Regions from separate parts of the Pseudogulbenkiania sp. MAI-1 genome, predicted to be linked through region 3. Evidence: predicted binding sites of a transcription regulator. Region 3 holds the regulator's gene; each other region holds the start of a gene.
The links. The regulator sigma-54, encoded in region 3, starts transcription at its own class of promoters, with help from an activator protein. The targets are predictions, from matches to a motif close to CTGGCACGCTTCATGCTT.
Positions count from the first base shown of each region.

Region 1: PSEMAI1_RS0106940 (CmpA/NrtA family ABC transporter substrate-binding protein) is a predicted target of sigma-54. The motif match lies at 3,124-3,141, and genes of this name have one in related genera.
Region 2: PSEMAI1_RS0105270 (flagellar hook-length control protein FliK) is a predicted target of sigma-54. The motif match lies at 4,172-4,189, and genes of this name have one in related genera.

Region 1 is NZ_AZUR01000001.1:1,503,287-1,510,938, reverse strand. It holds gene PSEMAI1_RS0106950 (ABC transporter ATP-binding protein) at 1-752, opposite strand, end outside; gene ntrB (nitrate ABC transporter permease) at 756-1,670, opposite strand; gene PSEMAI1_RS0106940 (CmpA/NrtA family ABC transporter substrate-binding protein) at 1,695-2,975, opposite strand; gene PSEMAI1_RS0106935 (ANTAR domain-containing response regulator) at 3,228-3,812, opposite strand; gene PSEMAI1_RS0106930 (DNA-3-methyladenine glycosylase I) at 3,986-4,558, shown strand; gene PSEMAI1_RS0106925 (hypothetical protein) at 4,632-4,934, opposite strand; gene PSEMAI1_RS21715 (hypothetical protein) at 5,144-5,284, shown strand; gene PSEMAI1_RS0106915 (nitrate- and nitrite sensing domain-containing protein) at 5,281-6,132, opposite strand; gene PSEMAI1_RS0106910 (methyl-accepting chemotaxis protein) at 6,155-7,351, opposite strand; gene PSEMAI1_RS0106905 (EAL domain-containing protein) at 7,365-7,652, opposite strand, start outside.
Region 2 is NZ_AZUR01000001.1:1,136,696-1,144,347, forward strand. It holds gene fliF (flagellar basal-body MS-ring/collar protein FliF) at 1-526, shown strand, start outside; gene fliG (flagellar motor switch protein FliG) at 519-1,517, shown strand; gene PSEMAI1_RS0105255 (flagellar assembly protein FliH) at 1,498-2,277, shown strand; gene fliI (flagellar protein export ATPase FliI) at 2,258-3,652, shown strand; gene fliJ (flagellar export protein FliJ) at 3,665-4,111, shown strand; gene PSEMAI1_RS0105270 (flagellar hook-length control protein FliK) at 4,225-5,145, shown strand; gene PSEMAI1_RS0105275 (flagellar basal body-associated FliL family protein) at 5,312-5,821, shown strand; gene fliM (flagellar motor switch protein FliM) at 5,825-6,832, shown strand; gene fliN (flagellar motor switch protein FliN) at 6,829-7,266, shown strand; gene fliO (flagellar biosynthetic protein FliO) at 7,266-7,652, shown strand, end outside.
Region 3 is NZ_AZUR01000001.1:3,439,065-3,446,716, forward strand. It holds gene kdsC (3-deoxy-manno-octulosonate-8-phosphatase KdsC) at 1-274, shown strand, start outside; gene lptC (LPS export ABC transporter periplasmic protein LptC) at 271-834, shown strand; gene lptA (lipopolysaccharide transport periplasmic protein LptA) at 824-1,345, shown strand; gene lptB (LPS export ABC transporter ATP-binding protein) at 1,342-2,070, shown strand; gene PSEMAI1_RS0116100 (RNA polymerase factor sigma-54) at 2,076-3,479, shown strand; gene hpf (ribosome hibernation-promoting factor, HPF/YfiA family) at 3,547-3,876, shown strand; gene ptsN (PTS IIA-like nitrogen regulatory protein PtsN) at 3,995-4,456, shown strand; gene hprK (HPr(Ser) kinase/phosphatase) at 4,449-5,405, shown strand; gene rapZ (RNase adapter RapZ) at 5,386-6,228, shown strand; gene PSEMAI1_RS0116125 (NusG domain II-containing protein) at 6,225-6,593, shown strand; gene PSEMAI1_RS0116130 (Gx transporter family protein) at 6,574-7,128, shown strand; gene PSEMAI1_RS0116135 (flavin prenyltransferase UbiX) at 7,095-7,652, shown strand, end outside.

The DNA.
Region 1 (7,652 bases), 1.9 Mb from region 3:
AGCACTGCGCTGCGGTAGCCGTGGTAGGCGCTGTCGTTGGCCAGCGCCAGCCGGTCGCGCGGGCGCGGCAGGTCCACCTCGAGGATCTCGCCCACGGTGGCGGCCGGGCCGTTGGTCATCATCACGATGCGGTCGGACAACAGCACCGCCTCGTCCACGTCGTGCGTCACCATCACCACGGTGGCCTGGGTGGCCTCGACGATCTTCACCAACTCGTCCTGCAGGTTGGCACGGGTCAAGGCGTCGAGCGCGCCGAACGGCTCGTCCATCAGCAGCACCTTGGGCTCCATCGCCAGCGCACGGGCGATGCCGACGCGCTGCTTCATGCCGCCCGACACCTCGTGCGGGTACTTGTCGCTGGCGTGACTCAGGTTGACCAGCGCCAGCGCCGCCTCGCAGCGCGCCTTGAGCTGGGACTTGTTCTCGCGCTGGCCGAACACCTTTTCCACGGCAAGGTAGATGTTGCCGTAACAGGTCAGCCACGGCAGCAGGCTGTGGTTCTGGAACACCACCGCCCGCTCCGGCCCCGGCCCGTCGATCTCGCGCCCACCACACAGCGCAAAACCGGCGTTCGGATCGTACAGCCCGGCGACGATGTTGAGCACGGTGGACTTGCCGCAGCCGGAGTGGCCGATCAGCGACACGAACTCGCCTTGGCGGATGGTCAGGTTGACGTCGCGCAGCGCCACGAACCGGCCCTTGCGGCTATCGAAGCTCTTGCCCACGCCCTGCAATTCGACGAATTTTTCCATGGCTTACACTCCCTGACCGAAGCTGAAGCGGCGGGCCAGCAGGATCAGCGCCTGCTCCAGCAAGAGCCCGACCAGCCCGACGATGAAGATGGCGATGATGATGTGCTCGACGTTGAGGTTGTTCCACTCGTCCCACACCCAGAAGCCGATGCCTACACCACCGGTCAGCATCTCGGCCGCCACGATCACCAGCCAGGCTACGCCGATCGACAGGCGCACCCCGGTCAGCACGTGCGGCAGCACCGACGGGAACAGGATGGTGGTGAACACCTTGAACTCCGAGAGCCGCAGCACGCGCGCCACGTTGAGGTAATCCTGCGGCACTGCGCGCACCCCGGCGGCGGTGTTGAGGATCATCGGCCACACGCTGGAGATGAAGATCACCCAGATCGAGGCCGGGCTCGCGGCCTTGAACACCAGGAGACCGATCGGCAGCCAGGCCAGCGGCGATACCGGGCGCAGCAGGCTGATCACCGGCGCGAACATCGCCGAGACGAAGGCGAAGCGGCCGAGGATGAAGCCGGCGGGAATGCCCACCAGCGCCGCCAGGCCGAAGCCGACACCGACGCGCCCGAGCGAGTTGAGAATGTTCCAGCCCACGCCCTGGTCGTTCGGCCCGTTCTGGTAGAACGGGTCGGCGAACAGCAGCTTGGCCGACTCCCAGGTGCTCGCCGGACCCGGCAGGCCGCCACTCGATTTGGCAACCACGGACCAGACCAGCACCAGCAGCGCCAGACCCAGCAACGGCGGCACCACGGTCTTGATCGCCTGCACCAGAAAGCGCACGGCGGGTGAGGTATCGGCCGATTCCAGCGACGGGAAACGGCGTTTGGACGCGGCGCGGGCCGCCAATTTGTGTTCCACGGTCTTGCCCTCCGTGCCGGTCACGACACTGGCTTCATGCTTGATGGCTTGCATGATGGTTTCCCCCTAGCTCTGGTCTCAGGCACGAATCTTGAACGAAGCGGCGTAGCCTTTCGGGTCCTTGCCGTCCCACACCACGCCGTCGATCAGCTTGGCCGAGCGCATGTCGGAGCGAGGCACCGCGACCTTGGCCAGCGCCGCGGCCTCCTTGTAGAGCGCAATCTGGTTGACCTGCCTGGCCACGCCCAGGTAGTCCGGGTCGGCCTTCAACAGACCCCAGCGCTTGTGCTGGGTCAGGAACCACATGCCGTCGGAGAGATACGGGAAGTTGACCTTGCCCTCGTCGAAGAACTTCATCAGGTTGGGGTCTTGCCATTTCTTGCCCAGGCCGTCTTCGTAGGACCCCAGGAAGCGCCCCTCGATGACCGGTTCCGGCGCATTGACATAGGCCTTGTCGGAGATCAGCTTGGCCACGCTGGCGCGGTTCTTGACGTCGTCGATGTAGCGCGACGCTTCCAGCAGCGCCGCCACCAAGGCGCGCGCGGTATTCGGGTTCTGCTTCACCCAGTCGCCGGTGCTGCCCAGCACCTTTTCCGGGTGGCCGGCCCAGATCTGCTGGGTGGTGGCCACGGTGAAGCCGATATTGTCGGCGATGGCGCGGGCATTCCACGGTTCACCGACGCAATAGCCGTCCATGTTGTCGACACGCATGTTGGCCACCATCTGGGGCGGAGGCACGACGATGGTCTTGACGTCGCTCATCGGATTGACGCCTTGCGCGGCCAGCCAGTAGTAGAGCCACATGGCGTGGGTGCCGGTGGGGAAGGTCTGGGCGAAGGTGTATTCGCGCGGTTCGGCCTTGATCAGCTTGGCGAGCGCCGCGCCGGAGGTCACGCCCTTGGCCTTGAGCTGGTTGGAGAGCGTGATGCCCTGGCCGTTCTGGTTCAGCGTCATCAGCACCGCCATGTCCTTCTTCGGCCCGCCGATGCCCAGGTGCACGCCGTACATCAACCCGTACAGCACGTGCGCGGCGTCCAGTTCGCCGTTGACCAGCTTATCGCGCACCGCGGCCCAGCTCGCCTCCTTGGACGGCACGATGGTGATGCCGTATTTCTTGTCGAAGCCCATCTTGGAGGCCACAATCACCGAGGCGCAGTCGGTGAGCGGGATGAAGCCGACTCTGACTTCGGTTTTTTCCGGCTTGTCGCTGCCGGCCGCCCAAGCGCTGGTGGCGATACCAGCCGGCAAGGCGGCTAGCAAGGTGGTGGACCCCATGACGGACAGTGCTCCCTTGAGAAAATCACGACGCTCCGGCACGGCCGGCAAACTGGTATCGATCGATGTGCGCTTGTTATCCATTTCCTTCTCCCTCATTGCAGAAAAAAACAGCCGAAAAACAAAAAGCGCCTGTCGTCCCGCTCCATTGGTTAGGAGCGAGGTCGACAGGCGCCGTTGCCCGTCTGGGTAGCGCCGCCGCCATTGGCGACTTACCCGGTGATTGCGCTATACGCAACTACCGTGCCAGCCGCTAATTTTATGATTTAAAAGGAAAAGTTATTTATCTCCACCATCTTTGTGCACTGCACACGTGCAACGTGCACCAGAGCGCGCTCAACCTTTGAGCCAGTTCGCCAGCTCCACCACCTCGCGCGCCACGTCGCCCAGCTTCTTCTGCGACTTCATCGCCCGCTCGCGCAGCTGACGGTAGGCCTCGTCCTCGCCGATACCCTTCATCTGCATCAGCAGACCCTTGGCCTTCTCCACCACCTGGCGGTCGGCCAGCCGCTGGCGCATGTCGTCCAGCTCCTCGCGCCGCTCCTTGTCCAGTGAATAGCGCTCTATCGCCACCTCGAGCAGGGGCTGGATGCGCTCGGGCACCACATCGCCCACCACGTAGGCCGCCACCCCGGCCGCGAGCGCGGCGCGGATGGTGTCGCGGCGGGTGTCGTCGGTGAACATCACCACCGGACGCTCGCTGTGCGCGCTGACGACGCAGACATGCTCCAGCATGTCCCGCGATGGTGCATCCGAGTCGATCAGCACAATGTCGGGGCGGATGCTGTCGATCATCTCGCCCAGCCGCAACGACACCTCCACCTCTGCGATCACACGCACGCCGGCCTGTGTCAGCGCCTCTTTGAGCGCGGCCGCCTTGCCCGAACCGTCGTTAACCAGCATTACCGTCAGCACTGTCATCTCCCTATTGCACAGAAAAGGTGAAGCAAGCACCATGCCGGGTCGATACTATTTCCATGCAAACTACCTGTCCACGATCTGCGTGCACCCGTCGCAGGCCAAAAGCCGGCAAACGATTCGGTTCGACGAACGCGCAACGCAACGTGAGCTTACTTTAAGGTTGGCCGATGACCATGAATACTGCAATGCGCTGCCCGTGGTGCGGCGATGACCCGCTCTACGTGGCCTACCACGACCTGGAATGGGGCGTGCCGGTGCACGACGACCGCAAGCTGTTCGAGATGCTGGTGCTGGAAGGCGCCCAGGCCGGCCTGTCGTGGATTACCATCCTGCGCAAGCGCGAGGGCTACCGCGCGGCGTTTCACGGTTTCGACCCGGTACGCGTCGCGGCGATGGGCGAGACCGACGTCGAGCGGCTGCTGCAGGATCCGGCCATCGTGCGCAACCGGCTGAAGATCCACAGTGCTATCCGCAACGCCCGGGTGTTCCTCGAATTGCAACGCCGGCACGGCAGCTTCGCCACCTGGCTATGGCGCCAGGTCGACGGCCAGCCGGTGGTCAACCGCTGGACCAGCCTCGCCGAGTGCCCGGCGTCCACGCCCTTATCCGACGCCATCAGCAAGGAGTTGAAGAAGGCCGGCATGAACTTCGTCGGCAGCACGGTGATCTACGCCTTCCTGCAGGCCGTCGGCGTGGTCAACGATCACTTGGTCAGCTGTTACCGCCATCCGGAACGGCAAGACTGACGCCCAACAAAAACGCCGGGCCGGGGAGACCCGGACACCGGCGTTACGCCTTGCTGACACAAGCGATGCGAGATTAATCGTCGTGTGGGTGGCGGGGGTGACGATGCCACTTCTTGTGCTTGTGCACCTCGACATAGCGATGTTCCACCACGGTACGGCGCGGTTCGGGACGGGTGGCGATGCCCGTGCCGAGGGCAGCACCGGCCGCGGCACCGATCACCGCCCCTTCGCGCCCGCCCAGCGCCGAACCTACCGCGGCGCCAGCACCGCCACCCAAAGCACCGCCGAGCACGGCGTTGCTGTCCATGGCATACGCTGAACCGGTCACCAACAGGCTGCCGGCCAGCAAAGCGACCATCCAACGGTTCTTGTTCATGGCTATGTTCCTTAGCGTTATTTCGAGAGTTGACGGCGGCATCTTAACGGCGATCGTCCACCCATGCTGTTAAGAAGTACTAACAATTGTTAAGCCGCCTTCCCCATCCCCTTCCCTTGCTCTGCCACCACTCATCACCATGATGAATAAGAATTTCATCCAAAAACCCGGCATATGCCAGCACCCATACTGATGACCCCATTGTCATCATGGGCGGAAGTCTGCTGTCGCGGGCCGACGGCGCGCTCTACCTGGTCAAGAATGGCGGGCGCAACCGCGTCAGCGGCGCACCGTCAGCAACATCCGGCCACGACCCGCACACGGAGGAAGCCCCGCTGCCGTCGGATTAGGGCAGCGCCCGCCGCGTGACCTGCTCCGCCGCCTGCCACAGCGCCAGGCAAGCATCGATAGCCTCGGTCGCGCAGCGGAAGTAGGCATCCGGCGCCAGCGTGATGCGCTCGACACCGATCAGATCGGCCTCGATCGAGGCTGACAGGTGCCACACCTGCTGCCGGCAGCGTTGCGCGGGAGCGACGAGCGACGGGCTGTCGAGCACGACACCGAGACCGGCCAGACATTCGCCGATACGCCTCTCCAGCAAACTCAGCCGGATGCGACCGACGGCGCCGCAGCGGCCCTGGGCGGCGAAGCCGGTGCCGAGCGCCCTGGCCTGGCCGATACTCTCGGCCAGCAGCGGCAGGCGCAGCAGCAGCACCTCGGCCAGCGCCGCCACGGCCGGCGAGCGCGCCTCCAGCAAGCCGCCGCGCTCGCCGATGTCGCCCAACAGGTACAGCACCTGCTGCACCAGCGCGGTATGGACGGCGAAGCTCTGTTCCGCCGTATATCCCCTCACCTCCTGGCACAGCTGCGTCCACGCCGCCCGGATGGCCTCCAGCCGGCGTCCGCCGGCGGCGAGGGCCGGAACGCGAGCAAAACAGGCGCCCAGTTCGGCCAGCCTGCCCTCCACCTCCCTTTGCTTGTCGGCCAGCCGCACGGCAAAGCCGGTGTCGCCGCTGAGCAGCGCGGCGGCCATACCACGATGCTGCTGCATCACCGTCATCAGGGCGATGCCTTGGCGCACGGCGTCGAGGCTCAGGTGTCGCCGGGCCCGGCGGGCAGACCGTTCACGTCCCTGGGCCCAGCCCAGTGCCGTGCCGGCCGCCGCCAACAGCCCTATGCTGCTTGCGATCGCTTCCATGATGCTTCCCTCCTTATCGGGTTCAGGTCTTGAATCGCAGCACAGCCCCGCGCAGGCCGGTTGCCAGCTCTTCCAGATAACCCGCCACGGCCGCTGCCTCGCTGCTGGCGGCATTGTTGACGTGCGCCTTGTCGGCGATCTGGGCCATGCTTTCCCCGGCGTGCACGCTGGCCTGGCTTTGCTCGCGCGTGGCGGCGGCGATGGCGTGCACCCGCTCCAGTGTGGAATGGGCGCCGCTGCGGATGCCATCCAGTGCCTCGGCCGCCTGGCGCGCCAGCTGCACACCCCGCTCGGCCTGGGCCTGGCCCTCGTCCATGCGCGACACGGCGGCATCGATCTCGCCACGGATCAGCGCGATCACCTCGCCGATGCGCACGGTGGCGCCGCTGGTGCGCTCGGCCAGCTTGCGTACCTCGTCCGCCACCACGGCGAAGCCGCGCCCGGTCTCACCGGCGCGTGCCGCCTCGATGGCGGCGTTGAGCGCGAGCAGGTTGGTCTGGTCGGCGATCTCGCGGATCACCTCGACGATGCCGCCGATCTCGCCCGAACGCTGCCCCAGCGAACCCACCAGCTCGGAGAGCCGCGCTACCGAATCGCGGATGCGCGTCATCTCGGCCCCGGCGGCGTCGACCACCACCACACCATCACGCGCCAGCGCCTCGGAACGGTCGGCGATGGCTTCGGTCTCGTCGGCACTCGCGGCAATCGCCTCGACACTGCTCTTGATCTGGTCGACCGCTCCGGCGGTGACGGCGGACAGCGTGTCCTGCGCCGCCGCGCCTTCGCGCACCCGGGTGGCCGCCGCGGCCAGCTCCGAGGCCGCACTGGCGACTTCCTCGGCGGTGCCGCGCACGCCGGTGATGAGCCGGCCGTTCTCGCGTGCCATCTCGTTGAGCCGCATCGCCACCTTGGCCAGTTCATCCTTCCCGTCCACGGCGGCCCGGCTGAGCAGATCCCCCTCGGCCAGCTTCCGCACAGTCCGGAGCAGTTCCCGCGCGGTATTCGCGGTGGCGCTATACAGCGCGGCAAACAGGTAGAGCCCGCCCGCCGCCAGCGACCAGGACAGCGCGTCCAGCCAAGCCGCCCACCACCCCGGCAGCTCCCTCTCCAGCGCCTGCAACAGCAAGGGCAGCGTCAGCAGCAGGCCGACCAGGGCAAACTTCGTGCGTAATGCCAAGCGGTGCATCAAGCCCACCGCCGGGGCCAGCATCCATGTCATCGGTGTTCTCCTCTCAGGCCAGTTCGTCCAGTTTGATGTCGCAACACAGCACCCGCAGCCCCTGCGCCAGCGGCACGGCCAGCGACAGCGTCACGCACAAACGGGAATTGGCCACGGACAGATAGGGGCTGCTGACTTGCAGCTGGCCGGGGTGGGCCAGCGCGCGGTAGTGGTAAGGTTTGCGCGACCAGTTGGCGCCCTGGGCCTCCTCCAGCGGCGCGAAGCGCGAAGCGGCAGGCTCCTGACCCAAGGGCAGCACGCTGGCGCCGATCTGTACGCCGTCCGCCCCGATCAGGTAACA
Region 2 (7,652 bases), 2.3 Mb from region 3:
CGGCGAGGTCAAACCGACCCCGCTCACCGCCCAGGAGATCCAGCAGGTCAACAACCTGGTGCGCGAGACCATGGGCTATAACACGGAGCGTGGCGATACGCTCAACGTGGTCAACGCGGCGTTTGCCGGCAACGCCCCGCCGCCTTCGCTGCAGGATAAGGTCGTCGATTACGTCAGCAGCAATGCCACCGATCTGGTCAAGTACCTGCTGCTGGCGATCGCCGTGCTGTACCTGCTGTTCGGCGTGGTGCGCCCGATCGTGCGCGACGTGCTCAAGCCGCCCAAGGCCGACAAGGGCCCGGCGGCCGCCGAAGGAGAGGAAGCCGCCGGCGCGCCCGGCCGTCTGCTGGCCGTGGCCGGCGAAGAGGGCGAGGCGGCCGCGGCGGCCGAGGAAGCCAACCTCGATCCACGCGAACGGCAGCGCCGTCAGTACATGAGCAATCTGGAAGCCGCGCGCGAACTGGTGAAATCCGATCCGCGCATGGCGGCGCAGATCATCAAGGAATGGATCAGTTCCGATGAGTGATAACGGAGTGCACCGCAGCGCGGTGCTGCTGTTCAGCCTGGGGCAGGCCGAGGCCGTCGAGGTGTTCAAGTACCTGGGGCCCAAGGAGGTGCAGAAGATCTCGCTGGCCATGGCGTCGATCAACAACCTCAGCCATGAGGACATCGACGTGGTCGTCAACCAGTTCCGCGAGGAGTGCCAGGCGCGGGCCAGTCTCGGCGCCTCCGATGAATACCTGCGCAACGTGCTGGTCGAGGCGCTGGGCGCGGACAAGGCCTCCAACCTGCTCGACAAGATCATGCAGGGCAACGACCAGAGCGGCATCGAGAGCCTGAAGTGGATGGACCCGTCGTCGGCGGCCGACCTGATCCGGAACGAGCACCCGCAGATCGTCGCCACCATCCTGGTGCACCTCGACCCCGACCTGTCGAGCGCCATCCTGGGCTACTTCCCCGAGCGCCTGCGCAACGAGGTGCTGATCCGCACCGCGACGCTGGAAGGGGTGCAGCCGCAGGCCTTGCGCGAGCTGAACGACGTGTTGACGCAACTGTTGTCCGGCTCCGACCGCATCAAGAAGAGCGCCGCCGGCGGCATCGCGCTCACGGCGGAAATCCTCAACTTCATGGGCGGCAACGTCGAGGCTTCGGCGCTGGGCTACATCCGCGAGCACGACCCGGAACTGGCGCAGCGCATCCAGGACAAGATGTTCGTGTTCGAGAACATCCTCGACATCGACGACCGCTCCATCCAGACCATCCTGCGCGAGGTGCAGACCGATTCGCTGGTGGTGGCGCTCAAGGGCACCAGCCAGGAGCTCAAGGACAAGATCTTCCGCAACATGTCGCAGCGGGCGGCGGAAATGCTGCGCGACGACCTCGAGGCCAAGGGGCCGGTCAAGCTGTCCGAGGTGGAAGCGGAGCAGAAAGAGATTCTCAAGATCGTGCGCAAACTGGCCGACGACGGCCAGATCGTGCTAGGCAGCAAGGGTGGCGATGAAGGCCTCGTCGAGTAACTCGATCATCCCCGGCGAGCAGGTCACCGAATGGCGCGCCTGGTCGCCGGCCAGTTTCCAGGACGCCGCCGCGCCGGCCCCCCGCGCCGCGGAGGAGCCTGCCGTCGCGGCGGAGGGCGAGAGCCCGGAGCCGGACGAGGACCCTCCCTTAGCCGCGTCCGAGGAGGGCGATCCGGCAGAGGAGGCGCCGCCCAGTTCCTATCCCACGGCCGCCGAACTGGAGGCCATCCATCAGGAAGCCTGGCAGACGGGGCACGAGGCTGGTCTCGCCGAAGGGCGGCTGCAGGGGCAGGCCGAGGCGCTGGCGGAGGTGTCGGCCACCTTCGCCCGGCACTGGGAGCCCTTGCAGGCGCTGGCCGACCAGTTTGCCGATGGCTTGAACCGGATGGAGGCGGAGCTCGCGCACGACATCCTGTCGTTTTCGGTCGGCCTGGCCGAGCGGCTGGTGGCGGCGCATCTGGCCTGCGATCCCTGCGCGCTCGAGTCGGTGCTGCGCCAGGCCTTGTCCGACCTGCCCGCCACGCTGGGGCAGGCGCGTCTGCGCGTCAATCCCGACGACCTGGAGGTGGCGCGCGCCTTCCTGCAGCAGGAAACCCCCGAAACCGTCTGGCAATGGCTGCCCGACCCGTCCATCGCGCGCGGCGGTTGCATCATCGATACCGCCCATCTGCGCCTGGACCTGACCCTGACCGCCCGTCTCGACGCGTTGAAGTCGGCCCTGGGATTGGAGCCGTCGACCGATGACTCACCAGCTGCTTGAGCGCCAGCGGCGCTTTCTCGACGAGTGCCGCAGCGTGGCCGACCGGACGCCGCTGTGGCAGACTTGCGGCAAGCTGGTGCGGGTCACCGGCATGGTGATGGAGGCGGTCGGCCTCAAGCTGCCAGTGGGCAGCGCCTGCACCGTGTCCCTGCCGGATGGCCATGCCGTCGAGGCGGAGGTGGTCGGCTTTGCCGGCGACAAGGTGTTCCTGATGCCGCTGACCAACGTCCAGGGCCTGCTGCCGGGGGCCGAGGTGCGGCCGCTGGTGGCGCAGCACGCCCCGGTCTTCGGCCAGGGGGCCGCGCCGGCCAGCCTCTCGGGCTCGGCGGGGCGCCAAGTGCCGGTCGGCTTCAACCTGCTGGGCCGGGTGCTCGATTCGCTGGGGCGGCCGCTCGACGAAAAGGGCGCGCTGCAGCCCGAAGCCTATTTCCCCTTGTACAGCCAGCCGCTCAATCCGCTGGAACGCTCGCCGGTGCGCACCGTGCTCGACGTGGGCGTGCGCGCCATCAACGGCCTGTTGACCGTCGGCCGCGGGCAGCGCCTGGGCTTGTTCGCCGGCTCCGGCGTCGGCAAGAGCGTGCTGCTCGGCATGATGGCGCGTTTCACCAAGGCGGACATTGTGGTGGTCGGCCTGATCGGCGAGCGAGGGCGCGAGGTCAAGGACTTCATCGAGAACATTCTCGGCGAGGAAGGGCGCGCGCGCTCGGTGATCGTCGCCGCGCCGGCCGATACTCCTCCGTTGATGCGTCTGCACGGCGCGGCCTACGCCACGGCCCTGGCCGAATACTTCCGCGCGCAGGGGCTCGACGTGCTGCTGCTGATGGACTCGGTGACGCGCTATGCCATGGCTCAGCGCGAGATCGCGCTCGCCATCGGCGAACCGCCGGTGACCAAGGGCTATCCACCCTCGGTGTTCGCGCGCCTGCCACAGTTGATCGAGCGTGCCGGCAACGGGGCTGCCGGCGGCGGGGCGATCACCGCCTTCTACACCGTGTTGTCCGAGGGCGACGACCAGCAGGACCCGATCGCCGATGCCGCCCGCGCCATCCTGGACGGTCACTTCGTGCTGTCACGCGAGCTGGCCGAGGCCGGTCATTACCCGGCCATCGACATCGAACAGTCGATCAGCCGGGTCATGGTCGACGTGGTGGAGCCGCGCCAGATGGACTTGGCGCGCCGCTTCAAGCAACTCTACTCGCGCTACCAGCGCAACCGCGACCTGATCAGCGTCGGCGCCTACGTGGCCGGTTCCGACCCGATGCTGGACGAGGCGATCCGGCGCCAGCTGCCGATGGTCGGCTTCCTCACCCAGCCCATGCACGAGTCCCATGGCTACGACTCCTGTCTCGAGCAACTGGCCAGCACCCTGGCGTAGTGAGTCGCGGCGATGAAACCGAGCAAGTACGCGCTGTTGGTCCGACTGGCCGAAGAAAAGCAGGAGGCCGCCGCCGAGCGCATGCGCCAGGCCCAGGCCCGGCTGACTGAGGCATTGTCACGGCTGGAGCAGCTCGATGCCTTCCGCAATGAATACCGGCAAAGACTGCAGCAGAGCGGGGAGCGCGGCATGCCGGTGGCGCAGTGGCAGGATTTCCGCCGCTTCATCTCCCGGCTGGACGAAGCCATGCACAGTCAGCAGGCCGAGGTGGACCGCTGCAAGCAGACCTTTTTGCTGGCGCGGCAGGCGTGGAACAACGAGCGCAAACAGCTGAAGGCCTTCGAGACGCTGATCGAGCGCGAGCAGGCGCGCCAGGCGGTGCTCGAAAGCAAGCGCCAGCAGAAATTGAGCGATGAATTTGCCACCCGGCGTTTTTGGGACAAGCAGCACGAGGAGTAGGGGGAGGGTACGGTGTCGAAGGTGCCGCGATAGGTGCCGGCAGCATCCGTGCTCGAAAGGCTGGCCTGGAACTTGCTTTTCCATGACCATCTTTTAGCTGGAAGCCTTTGGTCATGACGATTTCCATCCTTTCCCAAGCGGCGGTGAGCCCCAAGGGGCTGGCCGCGCAGAGCAGTGCGGCAGCCGGTGAGGACATTGCCGTCGGTAACACGCTGTTCGCCGGCCTGCTCGGCCAGCAACTGAGCCAACTGACTGCGCTGTCGGCGGCGGCCCCGAGCGCCGGGACGGAAGGGGAGAGCGCGGCCAGCGGCAAGAAATCGGCCAAGAAGAGCGTGCTGCCGGAGGAGTTGGTCCCGGCTGGGCAGATCGTGGCCTTGCAGCCGGTGCAGGCCGCCGTCACGTCCGAGCTGAGGCTGAATACGGAACCCGAGGTGGCCTCTGTCGCGCCGGGGGACGAGGTGCAGGAGGGGCTCCTGGCCGGGCTGGTGAGCGATAAGCCCCTTGCGGCAGAGGCGCAAAAATTGCCGGTGGACGGTGCTGCATTCGGACAATTCTTGCCGGTTCAGGCGGCGGCGAGCGGGGCGACCCAGCCGCCCGCCGAGGCCGGCCAGGCCAAGGTGCTGCCGTTGCCGATCAGCGACAGCAACTGGTCCAAGGCCATGAGCGAGCAGATGCTGTCGCTGGTCAGCGTCAAGGCCGACAAGGCCCAGATCCAGATCAATCCGCCCGAGCTCGGTCCGATCGACGTCACCCTGAAGCTCAATCAGGATCAGGTCCAGGTAACCTTCAGCGTTGCCACTCCGCAAGCGCGCGAAGCGGTGGAAAACAGCTTGCCCAAGCTCGCCACGATGCTGGCAGGAAGCGGCTTGCAACTGGCCGACGCCCAGGTGTCCAGCGGCCAGTCGGGGGGAGACCCGCGTCAGTCGCAGCGCCAGGCCAAGGCCTCGCGCGAGCCGGAGGACCAGGCCGTGGAGGGCAGCGATACCTTGTCGCTGATCAATCGGTCGCGGAATGTATTGAGCATTTTCGCCTGAATCAGGCGTGCTACTCATCATTTCGACCGCTGGGCGGGCCGGTGCCGCCCCTAAGTTGATGAATAACTCACACTAATTTGTCATTACCTCTATCCAGTCCGCCGGGATTTCTGGAAAATAGTAAAAAATACTATTTTGAAGACTGCAAGTTACGGACTGAGGTTTTATGGCGGAAGAAAAGAAAGCCGAGAAAAAGGCAGGGGGGAGTGGCAACAAGCTGATGATCGTCGTCATCGCTCTGCTGCTGCTGGTTCTTGTCGCCGTGGGGGGGCTGGCGGCCTATATGTTCACCAGCCTGCACGCATCGGCTGGCGACGCCCATGCCGAACAGGCGGCCGAGAAGCCCAAGAAGAAAGAAGGCCCGCCGATCTTCGAAAAGCTGGACACCTTCGTCGTCAACCTGGCCGGCAATGGCGGCAACATGCTGCAGGTGGACATGCAGGCGGAACTGGCCGACGAGGAAACCAAGAAGAAATTCACCGAGTACATGCCCAAGATCCGCAGCGCCCTGATCCTTTTGCTGTCGTCCAAGTCGCCGGACGAACTGGCCACCCCCGAGGGCAAGGTGAAGCTCAAGGCCCAGGTCAAGAAGATCATCAACGAATCGATGGACGCGGGCGAAGAGGAACCGGTGGAAAACATCCTGTTCACCGCTTTCATCATCCAGACGCAGTAAGCCATGGCCGACGATATCCTCTCCCAGGATGAGGTAGATGCCCTTTTGCGAGGGGTCACGGGAGAAGAGGCCGAAGACGATACCGGCCAGGACTCCCAGGGAATCCGTGCCTACGACATCGGTCGTCAGGAGCGGATCGTGCGCGGGCGCATGCCGACGCTCGAGATCATCAACGAGCGTTTCGCCCGCAACCTGCGCATCGGCCTGTTCAATTTCATCCGGCGTAACGCGGAAATCTCCGTCGGGCCGGTGCGGGTGCAGAAATACAGCGAGTTCATCCGCAACCTGGTCGTGCCGACCAACCTCAATCTGGTTCACGTCAAGCCGCTGCGCGGCACCGGCCTGTTGATCTTCGACCCGGACCTGGTGTTCCTGGTGGTGGACAACCTGTTCGGCAGCGACGGCCGCTACCACGTGCGCGTCGAGGGGCGCGATTTCACCCCGACCGAGCAGCGCATCATCCGGCGCCTGCTGGAGGTGGTGTTCACCGAGTACCAGAAGGCCTGGGAGCCGGTCTACCCGATCGAGTTCGTCTATCTGCGCTCGGAGATGAACACGCAGTTCGCCAACATCGCAACGCCGACCGAGGTGGTGGTGGCGATGACCTTCCATATCGAGATGGGCGCCGGCGGCGGCGAGTTCCACGTCTGCCTGCCGTACTCGATGGTCGAACCGATCCGTGACGTGTTGTCGAGCACGATGCAGGCCGACCGTACCGAGGTGGACAACCGCTGGGTCAACCTGATGTCGCGTCAGGTGCAGGCGGCGGAGGTCGACCTGGTCGCCACTTTGGCCGGTACCAGCGTGACGCTGGGGCAGGTGCTCAATCTTAAGAAGGGCGATGTCGTGATGCTGGAAGTGCCGGAGAAGATCATTGCCGACGTGTCGGGGATTCCGGTATTCGAATGCACCTACGGCACGGTGCAGGGGCGCTATGCCCTGAAGGTGGAAACCATTCTGGCCGGGGCGCACGAATTGGCCGAGCCCAAGGCCGGAGGAGAGCAACAATGAGTGACGAGCAACAAGCGAATATGGGCGAAGAAGAGGTGTCGATGGACGACTGGGCGGCCGCCATGGCCGAGCAGGAGTCGGCCGAGGCCCAGTCTCCGTCCGAAGCCACGGTGCAGCCGGCCCACGCGCTGTTCCAGGAATTCGGCGCCCCTGCGGCCAGCGCCAGCGTGCCGCAGAACCTCGACATGATCCTCGACATCCCGGTGCAGCTCACCGTGGAACTGGGGCGCACCCGTATCGCCATCCGCAACCTGCTGCAGCTGGCCCAGGGCTCGGTGGTCGAACTGGACGGCCTGGCCGGCGAGCCGATGGACGTGCTGGTGAACGGCTGCCTGATCGCCCAGGGTGAGGTGGTGGTGGTGAACGACAAGTTCGGCATCCGTCTGACCGACATCATCACCCCGGCCGAACGCATCCGCCGGCTGCAGAAATAATGCGGGGCCTGCTGCTGTCGTTGCTGGCCTTGCCGGCCGCCGCCGCCACCGCGGCACCGACGCCTCCCGGCCCGCTGATGAGCCTGTTGCAGGTTGTCGTCGGGCTGGCTATCGTGCTGCTCGCCATCGTCGGCGTGGCCTGGCTGTTCCGCCGCCTGAGCGGCGGCATGCTGCCCGGTTCGCACCGCCTGCGCGTGGTCAGCGGCCTGATGGTGGGGCAGCGTGAGCGGGTGGTCATCGTCGAGCTGGAAGGCGAGTGGCTGGTGCTGGGGGTGACCGCGCAGGCGGTCAACCTTCTCACGCGCCTGCCGCGTCCCGACGATGCCGATGACGTGGCCACGACCCCCGGCGATCCGTTCGCCCGCTGGCTCAAGAAAGCGCTGAGC
Region 3 (7,652 bases):
CCACGACAAGGTCGAGGCCTTCCAGCAGCTCTTGGCCGAAACCGGCATCGACGCCTCCGCCTGTGCCTACATCGGCGACGACGTGGTCGACCTGCCGGTGATGCGCCGCGTCGGCCTCGCCGTGGCGGTACCCGACGCCCCCAGCCTGGTGCGCCAGCACGCCCACTACGTCACCGGCTTCGGCGGCGGCCAGGGCGCGGTGCGCGAACTCTCCGAACTCATCATGCAGGCCCAGGGCAGCTACGATGAAGTGATGGACAGGTATCTGGCATGATCCTCCGCGCCCAGCGGCTGTTCCCCGTCGTCCTCCTGGCGCTGACCGGCCTGTTGACGTTCTGGCTCGACCAGATCTCGCGCTGGACGCCCGAGGTGCATGCGCTCGACCCGAACAAGCCGGAATTCGTGGCGGAACGCTTCACCGCCCAGCGCTTCGACGCCACCGGCAAGGTGCAGGACCGCCTCAGCGCCCAGCGCATGTGGCAGTACCCAGGCAAGGACGACCTGTTCTTCGACGCCCCCGCGCTGCGGATCTTCGAAGCCGGCGTGCTGCAATACGATGTGCGCGGCCAGAGCGGCCGCTACAACAACAAGACCCGCCAGGCCTTCTTCGACCGCCAGGTGACGCTGTTCAAGCCAGCCGACGCCAGGCAGCCGGAGACCCGGGTCGACACCTCGGCGATGCACGTCGACATCGATAAGCGTCTGGCCCGCTCCGCGGCGCCGGTCACCATCCATTACGGCACGTCGGTAGCCCGATCGGTCGGCTTCAGCTACGATCAGCGCGCCGGCCTGTTGAAACTGCTCTCGAAGGCAAGAGTCGTCTATGCGAAATAAATTCACCCTGACGCTGGCCATGCTGGCCGGACTGTGCGCCACCACCGTCGCCCTGGCGGAAAAGGCCGACCAGAGCAAACCGATCGAAATCAACGCCAACAGCGGCACGCTCGACCAGCTGAAAGGCGTGACCGTGTGGGAAGGCAACGTCGTGGTGACGCAGGGCACGCTGCGCGTCAACGCCGACCGCGTCGTCGTCACCCGCGACGACAAGGGCAACCAGACGGTGCAGGCCACCGGCAAGGTAGTCACCTTCCGCCAGAAAATGGACGACAAGAACGAATACATCGAAGGCCAGGCCAGCCGCCTCGACTACACCGGCATCACCAACACCGCCGTGCTCACCGGCAACGCCCGCGTCAAGCGCGGTGAGGACCTGGTGATCGGCGAGGTCATCACCTACAACACCCAGAGCCAGACCTACCAGGTCAAGGGCGGCGCCGCCACCGGCCCCAACAAGGGCCGCATCACCGTCATCCTGCAGCCGCAAACCACCGGACAACAGCCATGACCGCCAGCGTACTGAACGTCACCCGGCTGAAGAAGCGCTTCAAGAAGCGCACCGTGGTCAAGGACGTCTCGCTCAGCATCGAAAGCGGCGAGGTGATCGGGCTGTTGGGCCCCAACGGCGCCGGCAAGACTACCAGCTTCTACATGATCGTCGGCCTGGTCGGGGCCGACGACGGCCAGATCCTGCTCGATGAGCAGGACATCACCCACTTCCCGATGCACCAGCGCGCACGCCTGGGGCTGGGCTACCTGCCGCAGGAAGCGTCGATCTTCCGCAAGATGACGGTGGACGAAAACATCCGCGCCATCCTCGAGATCGCCGGCCTCAAGGGCGAGGAACTGGAAAAGGAACTGGTGCTGCTGCTGGACGACCTCAACATCGCCCACCTCAGGGAGAGCAACGCGCTGGCGCTATCCGGCGGCGAGCGGCGCCGCGTCGAGATCGCCCGCGTGCTGGCCACCCGGCCGCGCTTCATCCTGCTCGACGAGCCGTTCGCCGGCGTCGACCCGATCGCCGTGATCGACATCCAGAAGATCATCTCCTTCCTCAAGGAACGCGGCATCGGCGTGCTGATCACCGATCACAACGTGCGCGAGACGCTGCGCATCTGCGACCGCGCCTACATCATCAGCGACGGCGCGGTGCTGGCCTCCGGCAAGCCGCAGGCCCTCGTCGACAATGAAAAAGTTCGCCAGGTTTACCTCGGCGAACACTTCCACCTGTAATCGCCATGAAGCAGTCGCTACAGCTCAAGGTCTCGCAGCAACTCACGCTGACCCCGCAACTGCAGCAGTCGATCCGGCTGCTGCAACTGTCCACCGTCGACCTGCAAACCGAAGTGGAACGCTTCCTGCAGGACAACCCGCTGTTGGAGCGGGGCGACGAACCGGCCGCCGAGAGCGCCCCGGCCGACACCGCCGGCGGCGAAGCCGAAGCGGAACGCCACGACACGGACAGCGGCGACACCGGCGGCGAACTGACCGACTGGGGTAGCGGCAGCCGGCGCAGCAACGACGGCGACGACGATTACGACCCGATGGCCAACGTGCCGCGCCCGGTCACGCTGCGCGAACACCTGCTGGCGCAGCTGGGAGAAATCGCCCTGCCCGAACGCGACAGCGCCATCGTGCAGCTCTTGATCGAAGAGCTGGACGAAGACGGCTACCTGACGACCGACCTGCAGGAACTGGCCGCCTCGCTGCCGCTGGAACTCGGCATCGAGGAAGACGAACTGGCGTTCGGTTTGAAACTGCTGCAGCAATTCGAACCGCAGGGCGTCGGCGCCCGCTCGCTGTCCGAATCGCTGGCGCTGCAACTGGCCCAGTTGCCGGACAGCACCCCCGGCAAGGCGCTGGCGCGCACCATCGTCAGCGAGCACCTCACCCTGCTGGGCAACCGCGACTATACCCGCCTGAAGCGCCTGCTCGATGTCGGCGACGTGGAACTGAAAGCGGCGCAGGCCCTGATCGCCCGCCTCAACCCCCGCCCGGCGGCCGGTTTCGGCGCCGACGACACCCGCTACATCATCCCCGACATCGCCGTGCGCCGCGTCAAGGGCCGCTGGCGCGCCGAGCTCAACAACGCCGCCGTGCCGCGCCTGCGCGTCAACCAGATGTACGCCCAGATGCTCAGCGAGAACCGCGGCGCCGGCGGCGAATTGAGCGCCCGCCTGCAAGAGGCCAAATGGCTGGTGAAGAATATTCAGCAACGATTTGACACCATCCTCAAAGTGGCGGAATCTATAGTCGAAAGACAGCAAGCGTTCTTTGAACACGGAGAAGTCGCCATGCGTCCGCTCATCCTGCGCGACATCGCCGATGAGCTGGAGCTGCACGAATCCACGGTATCCCGTGTGACGACGCAGAAATACCTGTTGTGCCCGCGCGGCCTGTTCGAGCTGAAGTATTTCTTCGGCAGCGCACTGGAAACGGACAGCGGCGGTGAATGCTCGGCCACCGCCATCAAGGCGCACATCCGCCAGATGATCGAAGCGGAAAACCCGGCCAAGCCCCTGTCCGACAGCGCCCTGGCGGACGAACTGGCCAAACAGGGCATACAGGTTGCCAGGCGCACGGTGGCGAAGTATCGTGAAGCCATGCAGATTCCACCGGTCAATCTGCGCAAGGTCCTCTGACCTTGAACTGAATCATCAGCATGCCCGGCAGCTTCTGCCGGGCAGTCAACACAAGAAGGAGTAAGGTATGAACCTCAAAGTAACCGGTCTCCACCTCGACGTTACCCAACCGCTGCGTGATTACATAGAAAGCAAACTCGAACGCGTGACCCGTCATGTCGACCATGTGATCGACGTGGCGGTGACCCTGTCTGTGGACAAGCTGGTCCAGAAGGCCGAAGTCAACGTGCACCTCTCCGGCAAGGACATCCACGTGGAGGCGACCGACGCGGACATGTACGCCGCCATCGACTTGCTGATGGACAAGCTGGACCGCCAGGTGCTCAAGCACAAGGAAAAACTGAGCGAGCACCGGGTGACGCCAGCCCCTTCCCCGGCCCCGGAAGCCACACTCTAAATCCTTGATTGGTAAAGCGGGAGCCGGGAGGTTCCCGCTTTGCTTTGCACGATCCTTTCTCTGTCACACCAAAGCAACGTAGAATCGTCAGGTTTTTGGCAGCTCTCAACAGACCCCTATGAGCCTGATCGGCAAAATCCTAACCCGGGACAATGTCCTGCTCGATCTCGACGTAGCCAGTAAGAAGCGCGTCTTCGAACAGGTGGGACTCCTGATCGAGAACACCCGCGGCATTGCGCGTAGTGAAGTGTTCGAATGCCTGTTCGCGCGCGAAAAGCTCGGCTCCACCGGGCTGGGGCAAGGCGTGGCCATTCCGCACGGCCGTGCCCGCGGCCTGAAAGAGGCTGCCGGCGTGCTGATCCGCCTCAAGTCGGCCATCCCCTTCGACGCCCCCGACGGCAAACCGGTCCAGATCCTGTTCGTGCTGCTGGTCCCGGAACAGGCCACCGACCTGCACCTGCAGGTGCTGTCCGAACTGGCCCAGGTTTTTTCCAGCCGGCCGCTGCGCGAGCAACTGCTGGCCGCCCAGAGCGCCGACGAGCTCTACACCCTGCTGACCGAATGGTCCCCCCATGCCTAGCATAAGCGTTCGCAAGCTCTACCACGACAATCAGCACAAACTGAACCTGAGCTGGGTCGCCGGCACCGGCGGCGCCGATAACCTGATCGGCAACGACGAACAGCGCCCGCTGTTGGCGCTGGTGGGCCACCTCAACTTCATCCACCCCAACCGGGTACAGGTACTGGGCCTGGCCGAGGTCGAATACCTCGACCGGCTCGAACAATCCGCCGCCAAGACCGCGCTCGACCAGCTGTTCCACAAGAGCATGTCGGTGGTGATGGTGGCCAACGGCCAGCCGGTACCCAAGCTGCTGCGCGACTACTGCCACACCCATAACGTGCCGCTGATGACCACGCCGCTGGAAAGCCCCTACCTGATGGATGTGCTGCGCATCTATCTGGCGCGGGCGCTGGCAGTCTCGACCGTGCTGCACGGGGTGTTCCTCGACGTGCTGGAAATCGGCGTGCTGATCATGGGCGACTCGGCCATGGGCAAGAGCGAACTGGCGCTGGAACTGATCTCGCGCGGCCACGGCCTGGTGGCCGACGACGCGGTGGAACTCTACCGCATCGGCCCGGAAACGCTGGAAGGCCGCTGTCCGCCGCTGTTGCGCGACTTCCTCGAGGTGCGCGGCCTGGGCATCCTGAACATCCGCACCATCTTCGGCGAAACCGCGGTGCGGCCGAAGAAGGTGCTCAAGCTGATCATCCACCTGGTCAAGGCCAACGACCAGGCGATGCAGGCGCTCGACCGCCTCAACATCCAGTCGGAAACCCAGGACATCATCGGCGTGATGGTGCGCAAGGTGGTGCTGCCGGTGGCGGCCGGCCGCAACCTCGCGGTCCTGGTGGAAGCCGCCGTGCGCAACTACATCCTTCAATTGCGCGGCATCGACAGCACCCGCGAGTTCATCGAACGGCATACCAACTTCCTCCGGGAACAAGAGCATGCGCCTGATACTGATTAGCGGCCTGTCCGGTTCGGGCAAATCGGTAGCGCTGCGCGCCCTGGAAGACGCTGGCTACTACTGCGTCGACAACCTGCCGGCCACCATGCTGCAGGAAGCGGTTTCCATCTACGCCACCTACGGCTACGAGCAGATCGCCATCAGCGTGGACACCCGCTCCAGCCCCTCGCTGGGCGCGCTGCCGGTGGAGATGCAGAAGCTGCGCGAGCGCGGCATCGACGTGCGCCTGCTGTTTCTCGAATCCAAGACCGACACGCTGGTCAAGCGCTTCTCCGAAACCCGTCGCCGCCACCCGCTGTCCGGCTCCGGCCTGACCGTGGAAGAATGCATCCGCCAGGAAGAGGAGCTGCTGGCCAGCGTCCAGGAGCTGGGCGCGCGCATCGACACCAGCGAGCTGTCGGCCAACGCCCTGCGCACCTGGGTCAACGAACTGGTCGAGGCCGACGACAACCGCCTCACCGTGATCTTCCAGTCGTTCGGCTTCAAGTACGGCGTGCCGCTGGATGCCGACTTCGTGTTCGACGTGCGCTGCCTGCCGAACCCCTACTACGACAAGCAACTGCGCCCGCTGACCGGCCAGGATGCCGAGATCGTCGCCTATTTTGCCCAATACCCGATGGTGGCGGACCTGATGTCCGACATCCGCCAGTTCCTGGCCAAGTGGCTGCCAGCCTTCCGCCAGGACAACCGCAGCTATCTGACGGTGGCCATCGGCTGCACCGGCGGCCAGCACCGCTCAGTGTTCATCGCCGAGTCGCTGGCCAAGAGCTTCGCCAGCGAGCAGGTGCTGTTGCGTCACCGCCAGCTCTACCGTGACGTATGAGCCGCCTGATCCGGCCCGGTGACTGGCTGGTACTGCTGGCGGGCGCGCTGCTGACCGGCTGGCTGGGCTGGCAGCTGTGGGGGCAAGGGCAGGCGCGCAGCGTGACGATACGCGCGGGTGGCGAGCGCATCGCCAACCTGAGCCTGCTGCACAACCGCCTGGTACCGGTGCCAGGCCCCTTGGGGGTGACCCTGGTCGAGATCGCCGGCGGCAGGGCGCGCATCAAGCAAGACCCCAGCCCGCGCCAGTACTGCGTGCACCAGGGCTGGCTGTCGCGTTCCGGACAGATCGCGATCTGCCTGCCCAACGCCACCAGCATCGAACTGACTGGGCCCGATCAGCCTTATGACAGCCTCAACTTCTGACACCCGCTGGCTGCCCGCCCAGCCGCACGACCACCGCATCGCCCGGCTGGCGGCGCTGGCCATCGTGCTGGCGGTGGTCGATGCCGGCATCCCCTCGCCGCTGCCCGGCATCAAGCCGGGGCTGGCCAACATCGTCACGCTGCTGGCGCTGGAGACCCTGGGCTGGCGTGCCGCGGTGTGGGTCAGTCTGCTGCGCATCCTTGGTGCCGGCTTGCTGCTGGGCAGCCTGCTGACCCCCGGTTTCTTTCTCGGGCTGGCCGGTGGCATCGCCAGCCTGATCGGCCTCGGCCTGACACGGACCTGGCCGAAACGCTGGTTCGGCCCGGTCAGCGCGAGCCTCGTTGCCGCGTTCTGTCATATCGGCGGCCAGCTGCTGTTGGCGCGCCTCTGGCTGATCCCGTCCGACAACATCCTGTTTTTCGTGCCGGCCTTCGCCTTGGCCGCCCTAGTGACAGGGCTGGTCAACGGAGTCATCGCCGGCAAGTTCCTGGAAGGTTCCTCATGCGCCCCGTCAACACCGTCACCGTCGCCCTGACCGGCGCCTCCGGCCTGCCCTACGGCCTGCGCCTGATCGACTGCCTGGTCCAGGCCGGCAAGCGGGTCTGGGTGCTCTCCTCGCAAGCGGCCCAGGTCGTGGCGCGCCAGGAGATGCAGCTCAGCCTGCCGTCGCGCCCGGCCGAGCTGCGCGACTGGCTTGCCGAACGCAGCGGCGCCGCCGCCGGCCAGCTCGAGGCGTTCGGCCGGGAGGAATGGTTCGCCCCGGTGGCCTCCGGCTCCAACCCGGCCGACGCCATGGTGGTCTGCCCCTGTTCGATGGGCACGCTCGCCGCCATCGCCCACGGCCTGTCCGACAACCTGATCGAACGCGCCGCCGACGTCACCATCAAGGAAGGGCGCCGGCTGATCCTGGTGCCGCGCGAGACGCCACTGTCGGTCATCCATCTGGAAAACATGCTGAAGCTGGCGAGGCTCGGGGCGGTGATCCTGCCGCCCGCCCCCGGCTTCTACACCCATCCGCAAAGCGTGGACGACATGGTCGACTTCATCGTGGCACGGATA